2 regions of the Polaromonas sp. P4_H1 genome follow, and region 2 is predicted to be linked to the other one. Evidence: predicted binding sites of a transcription regulator. Region 2 holds the regulator's gene; the other holds the start of a gene.
The links. Region 2 encodes sigma-54, which starts transcription at its own class of promoters, with help from an activator protein. Its sites were predicted from a motif close to TGGCANGNAANCTGCTTT; they were not measured.

Region 1 (4,282 bases), on a different contig from region 2:
ACCGAACTCTTCCCCGACTGGAAAGAACTCGGCGCGCCCTTGAACCAGCCCGTCACCGCCGACGAAGTCCTCTTCCTCAGCGAGACCGGCGCCGTCAAGATACCCGACTTCTTCGTGCCCGCGTGCTTCTACAACGAAGGCAACTACGTCATCAGCCTGGGCAACGTCGTGTGCTGGCTCGCGCAGCAGGCCGAGAACCTGGGCGTGGAAATCTTCCCGGGCTTTCCCGCCGCTGAAGTGCTCTACAACGACGACGGTTCCGAAGATGGGGGCTTACCTTCGGTAAAAGGTGTCGCTACCGGCAACCTCGGCATCGGCAAGGACGGCCAGCCCACCGACAATTTCCAGCTCGGCATGGAGCTGCACGGCAAGTACACCGTGTTCGCCGAAGGCGCGCGCGGCCACCTCGGCCGCCAGCTCATCAATCGCTTCAAGCTTGACGAAGGCAAGGATCCGCAGTCCTACGCCCTCGGCGTGAAGGAGCTCTGGGAAATCGATCCGGCCAAACACAAACCCGGCCTCGTGATCCACACGGCCGGCTGGCCCATGGCCAGCGACACCTACGGTGGCGGCTTCATGTACCACCTGGAAGACAACAAGGTCACGCTGGGTTTGGTCACGGGTTTGGATTACACCAATCCCTACCTCAGCCCCTTCGAGGAAATGCAGCGCTGGAAAACGCACCCCAGCATCAAGGCTTATTTGGAGGGCGGCAAGCGCGTCAGCTACGGCGCGCGGGCTATCACCGCGGGCGGCGCGCTCAGCCTGCCCAAGACGGTGTTCCCCGGCGGCGCCCTGGTCGGCTGCGAAGCCGGTTACCTCAACGCCAGCCGCATCAAGGGCAGCCACGCTGCGATCAAGTCCGGCATGCTCTGCGCCGAAGCTGCTTATGACGCCGTCATTGCCGGCCGCCAGCACGACGAACTCGCCGGTTACCCCAAGGCCTACGCCGAGAGCTGGCTGGCCAAAGAGCTGGACCGGTCGCGCAACTTCAAGCAGTGGTTCAAGAAGGGCGTGTATGTCGGCTCATTCATGACCGGCATCGAGCAGTGGCTGCTGCCCAAGCTGGGCATCAAGAGCCCTCCCTGGTCTATCCACCGAACCGAGCCCGACCACGCGCGCCTCAAGCCCGCGGCCGAGTGCAAGTCCATCGCCTATCCCAAGCCGGACAACAGGCTCACCTTCGACCGCCTGAGCTCGGTGTTCGTCTCCAACACCAACCACGAAGAGCACCAGCCCGCGCACCTGACGCTCAAGGATGCGAGCGTGCCGGTGACCATCAACCTGGCGAAATACGCCGGCCCCGAGAGCCGCTACTGCCCGGCGGGCGTCTACGAGTTCGTGAAGAACGCCGACAACACCGACCGCCTGCAGATCAACGCGCAGAACTGCGTGCACTGCAAGACCTGCGACATCAAGGACCCGACGCAGAACATCGTTTGGGTCACGCCCGAAGGTGGCGGCGGGCCGAACTACGCGGGCATGTGAAGCGTCTGGCGCGTAGGCGTTTTGTGCGTTAAATAAAAGAGGCCAGCTTGATGGCCTCTTTTTCATTCCGGGTTGCGCGGATAAATGATGATGGAAAGGAACTTGATCGGGCATTGCGTCAGGTTCTCCGGCCCGTGCGGCACGTCGCCCTGAAAACTCAGCGAGTCGCCCGGCTGCAGCACATAGGTCTGCTGGCCACAGCGGTACTCGATCACACCTTCGAGCATGTACAGGAATTCCGTGCCGGGATGCTGGAAGGTCGGGTAGCGCTGGCTGTCGTCGTCGATGGTGATGAGAAAGGGCTCGAAGAGTTTGACGGGCCCTTGGTCGTATGCCAGAAGGTGGTAGGTGTGCCCGTCTTTGGTGCCCCGACGCACCACTTCCATGCCTGCACCACTTTTGACGTGCTGCGCGGTTGCAGCAGTTGCGTCGTACTTGCTGAACAACATGGACATGGACACGCCAAGCGCGCGTGCAATGCGAGCCAGTGTGTCCATGCCAGCCATGGTGCTGCCGGTCTCTATCTTCGAGAGCATTCCCCTGCTAAGGCCGGCCTGTTCAGCGATCTGGGCGATGGTCAGACCGTCGCGCAGGCGCAGCTGGCGGATGGCCGCGCCGACGGATTCTTCGAGGGAGGGGGGCTGGATTTCAACGGGAGTGGTCATGGTGGGCAGTGCTTTTGAGCAAGTTTAATGCACCAAAAAAATAGTTCGCAGTAGGCATAAATGTTGCATCACAGGAATTAATGCGATAAGCTTCAACCATGGAGCAAGTCGTTCCCCGTAGTGCGTTGCACTATTTTGTTAAGACCCAAGGAGCTTGTTCCATGAAGTCAGATCCCACCTCCCGCCTGGCCGCGCCGGCCGGTACGCTGGTCCCCTCGCCACGCTTCGACACGGTCGAGGCGGCGCAGGCCTATTTGCTTGAGCAGGGCGTCAGCTACGTGCTGGCCCAGTTCGTAGACATCCACGGCGTGGCCAAGGCCAAGTCGGTACCGGTAGCGCATTTGCCTTCCATCATGAAAGAGGGCGCGGGCTTCGCCGGTTTCGCCATCTCCGGCGTCGGCATCGAGCCGCACGGCCCCGACTTCATGGCCAAGGGCGACCTCTCCACCCTGTCGCTGGTGCCTTGGCAACCGGGTCTGGCACGCATGGTTTGCGAAGGCCATGTCGAGAACGAGCCTTGGGCCTTCGACAGCCGCGTGGTGCTGCGCGGCCAGATCGAGCGACTGACGGAACGCGGCTACACGCTCTTCACCGGCCTGGAGCCCGAGTTCTCGCTGCTGCGCCGCGACGACAAGGGTGCGCTCGCACCGTGCGATCCCAGCGACACGCTGGCCAAGCCCTGCTATGACTACAAGGGCTTGTCGCGCACGCGTGCCTTCCTGGAGCGCCTGTCCAACGACTTGCGCGCCGTGGGCATGGACGTCTACCAGATCGACCATGAGGATGCCAACGGCCAGTTCGAGCTGAACTACACCTTCACCGACTGCCTGACCTCGGCCGACCATTTCGTCTTCTTCAAAATGGCGGCGTCGGAGATCGCCAACGACATGGGCCTGCTGTGCTCCTTCATGCCCAAGCCGTTTGCCAACCGTCCCGGCAACGGCATGCACATGCACATGTCCATCGGCGACGGCAAGAGCAACCTGTTTTGCGATAAGAGCGATGCACGCGGCCTCGAACTCTCCGAGCTGGCTTATCACTTTCTCGGCGGCCTGCTGGCGCATGCACCGGCGCTCACCGCGCTGTGCGCGCCCACCGTCAACTCCTACAAGCGCCTGGTGGTTGGTCGCTCGCTCACCGGCGCGACCTGGGCACCCGCCTACATCACCTACGGCGACAACAACCGCTCCAGCATGATCCGCATCCCCAAGGGCCGGCTGGAGCTGCGCCTGCCGGACGGTGCGGCCAATCCCTACCTGGCCACCGCGGCCGTCATCGCCGCGGGCCTCGACGGCGTGGACCGCAAGCTGGACCCGGGCGTGCCGCGCAACACCAACCTCTACGAGTGGAGCGAAAGCGAACTCAGCGAGGCGGGCATCGGCCTGCTGCCGCAGAACCTCGGCCTGGCACTCGACGCCCTGGAAGCTGACACGCTGGTCTGCGATGCGCTGGGCCCGGTCGCCCAGGAATTCCTCAAGCTCAAGCGGATGGAGTGGCTGGAGTATCAGCGTCACGTCTCCGATTGGGAAATCAAGCAATACCTCGAATTCTTTTGAAAGGGAAACGCCATGTGCGGAATAGTTGGACTTTTGGTGAAAACGCCGGCGCTGCGTGAGCAGCTCGGCGAACTCATGGTGCCCATGATGATCGGCATGACCGAGCGCGGCCCCGACTCGGCCGGCCTGGCCGTCTTCACGCCGCCGCTGGCCGATGGCCGCCGCAAGGTCAGCGTGTTCTCCGGCCTGGTCAAGGGTGGTGCTACGTACGACTGGCAGGCCCTCGTCGCCGCGCTGAACGGCGCGTTCGGCGTGAACGCCTCGGTCGAGGCCAAGGGCAACCACGGCATCATCGCCTTCGACGGTTCGCCCGACACGGTCAAGGCCTGGCTGCACGGCTACCAGCCGCTGCTGCAGGTGTTCTCCGCAGGCCAGAGCATCGACCTCTACAAGGACATCGGCACGCCCGCCGAAGTCGCGGCGCGCTACCGCTTCGCCGACTTCAAGGGCAGCCACCTCGTCGGCCACACCCGCATGGCGACCGAGTCCGCTGTAACGGCCGACCGCGCTCATCCGTTCACCGCCGGCGAGGACTTCTGCCTGGTGCACAACGGCTCGCTGTCCAACCCCAAC
Region 2 (4,282 bases):
CGAGTACATCGAAGGGGAAGGCGAGCGGATCGAATACGACAGCCGTGCCGACACCGTCAAATTCATCAAGCAGGCCGTGGTGCGGCGCTACAACGGCGCGACCCTGGTCGATGAAACGACCGGCTCCCTGATTGTTTATGACAACAACACCGATGTGTTCACTGTGGATGGGGGCGCGCAAAACCGCACGGCCACCAATCCCACGGGGCGGATTCGCGCCATGCTGTCGCCGCGCGGCGCCGCATCGGCACCGCAGCCGCCGGCCGGACCCGCGCTCCGTTTGCGTCCCGGCACCACGCTGGGGCCATGACGGAAAGCCGAAAAATGGACAGAACGGACAATCAACCCGTGGATGCGGTGACTGACACATCGTCGGTCAATACCCCGGCAGCCAATACTCCGGCGGCCAGCACCGCACCGCCGAGCCGTCTGGTGGCCCAGGGGCTGCAGAAATCCTATGGCAGCCGCAAGGTGGTGCAGGATGTCTCGCTGTCCGTGCAAAAAGGCGAGGTGGTGGGCCTGCTGGGCCCCAATGGCGCGGGAAAAACCACGTCGTTCTACATGATCGTGGGGCTGGTGCGTGCCGATGCGGGCGAGATCTCCATCGACGGCCAGTCGGTCGAGCACATGCCGATTCACCTGCGCGCCCGCCTCGGGTTGAGCTACCTGCCGCAGGAAGCGTCGATTTTCCGCAAGCTCACCGTGGAAGAAAATGTGCGCGCCGTGCTGGAACTGCAGCTGGACGCCAGCGGCAAGCCGCTGGGCCGCGCAGACCTTGAAAAGCGGCTCGAAGCGCTGCTGCAGGATTTGCGGGTCGATCATCTGCGTGACTCGCCGGCGCCGGCGCTGTCAGGGGGCGAGCGCCGCCGCGTCGAGATTGCGCGCGCCCTGGCGACGCAGCCGCGGTTCATCCTGCTCGACGAGCCTTTTGCCGGCATTGACCCGATCGCCGTGATCGAAATCCAGCGCATCATCGGTTTCCTGAAGTCGCGCGGCATTGGCGTGCTGATCACCGACCACAATGTCCGCGAAACGCTGGGCATTTGCGACCATGCCTACATCATCAGTGACGGCCACGTGCTGGCGACCGGCACCCCTTCCGAGATTGTGAACAATGCCGATGTACGCCGCGTTTATCTCGGTGAACACTTCAGAATGTGATGGCTCCCCCCCGTTGTCGCTCACTGCGTGTAGCTCCCTCCCCCCTGCAGGGGGCGGCGCCTGCGCCCCGGCAAAGCCGGTTGCGCGGCCCCCGCTTGGTTAATACATCCCAACTCGCTTTGTCGTGCGCTTAGGGATGTCATGAAACAAGGCCTTTCCCTCAGGGTCTCGCAGCACCTGGCGCTGACGCCGCAACTGCAGCAGTCGATCCGCCTGCTGCAGCTGTCCACCCTTGAGCTGAGCCAGGAAGTCGAGCAGATGCTCGATGAAAATCCGTTCCTGGAAGTGTCGGAAGAAGCCGCACCGCGCGAGGAATTTGGCCTGGAGAATGCCGACACACCGGTCAGCCAGGATAGCCGGGAATTTGAGTTTGCTGGTGATTCAATAGCAGGAAGCCCTGATGAATCAAAAGCTGCAAGCCAAAATGATGTAGATACAGGGCCCGAGGTCAGTTCCGAGGCCAAGCTGGAGGAAAGCTGGGAGGGCGACGGCTCGGTGGAGTCCTCGCCTGACGACAGCGAATGGGGCGGCGACGCGCCGGCCCGCAAAAACAATAATGCGGACGACAGCGAGGCCGAGGCTTCCGACCTGGCCCGCAGCCATGAGTCGCTGCAGGACCATTTGCACCGCCAGTCGCTCAGCCTGCGCCTGTCGGAGGAAGACCAGGCGGCGTTGCATTTCCTGATCGAGTCGCTCAATGACGACGGCTACCTCGAAGACAGTCTCGCGTCACTGGCCGCCGGTCTGGCGGGCGACGACCTTGAGCAGGCGGAAGAGCTGGAACAGCACTTTGCCATGGCCCTGAAGCTGCTGCAGCACATGGAGCCCGCCGGCGTCGGTGCCCGCAACCTGGCCGAGTGTCTCGGCCTGCAACTGCTCGACTGCAAGGACTGCGACGAGACCCGCGCAGCGATCGCCATGTGCAAGCAGCCCATGGAGCTGCTGGCCAAGCGGGATATGAAGCGCCTGTCCTACCTGTGCGGATTTCCGGAAAGCGTGATCCGGGGCGCCATCGCCGTGATCGGCCGGCTGGATCCCAAGCCCGGGCGGCGGTTTGTCAACGTCGAGCGCAACCTCATCGTGCCCGACGTGATCGTCGTCAAGTCGGGCCGCGGCTTCAAGGTCTCCCTCAACAGCGAGGTCATGCCCCGCCTGCGCGTGCACGACATCTATGCCAATGCGCTGAAGCAGCACAAGGGCCAGAACGGGCAGGCCTTGCAGCAGCGCTTGCAGGAGGCACGCTGGTTCATCAAAAACATCCAGCAGCGCTTTGACACCATCCTGCGCGTGAGCAGTGCGATTGTGGAGCGGCAAAAGAATTTCTTCACCCACGGCGAGCTGGCCATGCGTCCGCTGGTGCTGCGCGAAATTGCCGACGAACTGGGCCTGCACGAGTCCACCATCTCGCGCGTCACCACGGCCAAGTACATGAGCACGCCGTTCGGCACCTTCGAGCTCAAGTACTTTTTTGGCTCGGCGCTGGGCACCGAGACCGGTGGCAACGCGTCCAGCACGGCGGTGCGCGCCCTCATCAAGCAGTTTGTCTCGTCCGAGAGCCTGAAAAAGCCGCTCAGCGACAACCAGATTTCCGAAATGCTCAAGGAGCAGGGCATTGAATGCGCGCGCCGCACCGTGGCCAAGTACCGCGAGGCTTTGCGCATCGCGCCTGCCAACCTGCGAAAGTCGCTTTGAAAGTAGCCCCCACGGTCGCCCACTGCGTGTGGCTCCCTGCCCCCCGAGGGGGCCGCTGCGCCTGCGGCCCGGCAAAGCCGGTTCCGCGGCCCCTGCTTGAAAAAGAACCGTCACCCAGCCAGCCGTGAGTCTTCATTCATGAACCAACTTCAACTCTTTTTACCCTGCGCCGCCGGCGTCGAGGCCTTGCTGGCCAGCGAGGTCAAACGCATCACCGGCATCGAAGGCAAGGCCTGGCGCGCCGGCGTGCAGTTGCAGGGCTCCTGGCGTGATGCCCTGCAACTCAACCTGCACAGCCGCCTGGCCCAGCGGGTGCTGATCGAGCTGCAGCACAACCAGTACCGCAGCGAGCAGGACCTCTACAACGCGGCAGCCAGCGTTGCGTGGGAAATCTGGTTCACGCCCAAGCAGACCTTCAAGGTCGAGATCACCGCGCAGCACAGCCCGCTGACCAGCCTGAACTTTGCGGCGCTCAAGGTCAAGGACGCCATTGCCGACCGCTTCCGTGCCAAGTACGAGGTGCGCCCCGATGTGGACACGCGTTGGCCCGACGTACGCGTGTATGTGCACCTGACGACCGACACGGCGACCATCTATATCGACACCTCGGGCGAGCCGCTCTTCAAGCGCGGCTGGCGCGAAGACAAGGGAGACGCCCCCCTGAAGGAAACACTGGCCGCCGCCATGATTGCCGCCAGCGGCTGGGACCAGCAGTGCAAAGAGGGCGTGCCGCTGTACGACCCGTGCTGCGGCTCCGGCACCATCGTGATCGAGGCGGCGCAGATTGCCTGCAACATCGCGCCCGGCATCAACCGCCGCTTTGCCTTTCAGAAATATTTGCCCTTCCAGGCTCACGTGTGGGAGGGACTGCTCGACCAGGCCGAGGCGGCCATCACGGAGCCGACGGCACCGGTGTTTGGCAGCGATGTGTCGTTCCGCATGGTGGATTTTGCCGAGCGTAATGCCGAGCGCGCGGGCGTGGCCAACGCCGTGCAGCTGCGCGGCGGCGACGCGCTGCAGCGCATGCCGCCCGCGCCGTCGGGCGTGATGCTGGTGAACCCCCCCTATGGCGAGCGCATTGACGTGGCCGGCGTGGCCGGCATCACCGGCGTGCAGGGTCGCGACCAGCGGCGCCAGCAGGGCCATGGCGTCAGCGGCTCCTGGGACGGCACCCAGGCCATCGACGAGTTTGGCCAGCCGCTGCCGCGCGATGCGTCCGAAGCCGGCCTGGCCGACGCTCCGCGCGACCGTTCGGCCAACCCGGGGCGCGAGCAGGCACAGACGGAAACCGGCGAAGAAGCCTCCGACTTCTTTCCCCGGTTGGCCACGCACTGGAAGAAGAACTACGCCGGTTGGACGGCCCATGTGCTCACGCCCGACCTGAAGTTGCCCGGCAAGATGCGCCTGAAGGAATCGCGCCGCGTGCCCA

Region 1: glnT (type III glutamate--ammonia ligase) is a predicted target of sigma-54. The motif match lies at 2,206-2,223, and genes of this name have one in related genera.

Annotation. Positions count from the first base shown of each region.
Region 1 is NZ_JBFUKG010000008.1:205,609-209,890, reverse strand. Features, by position in the region: gene AC1DS5_RS12655 (electron transfer flavoprotein-ubiquinone oxidoreductase) at 1-1,488, shown strand, start outside; gene AC1DS5_RS12650 (helix-turn-helix domain-containing protein) at 1,551-2,153, opposite strand; gene glnT (type III glutamate--ammonia ligase) at 2,315-3,709, shown strand; gene AC1DS5_RS12640 (class II glutamine amidotransferase domain-containing protein) at 3,722-4,282, shown strand, end outside.
Region 2 is NZ_JBFUKG010000001.1:48,426-52,707, reverse strand. Features, by position in the region: gene lptA (lipopolysaccharide transport periplasmic protein LptA) at 1-310, shown strand, start outside; gene lptB (LPS export ABC transporter ATP-binding protein) at 325-1,161, shown strand; gene AC1DS5_RS00245 (RNA polymerase factor sigma-54) at 1,303-2,853, shown strand; gene AC1DS5_RS00240 (THUMP domain-containing class I SAM-dependent RNA methyltransferase) at 2,992-4,282, shown strand, end outside.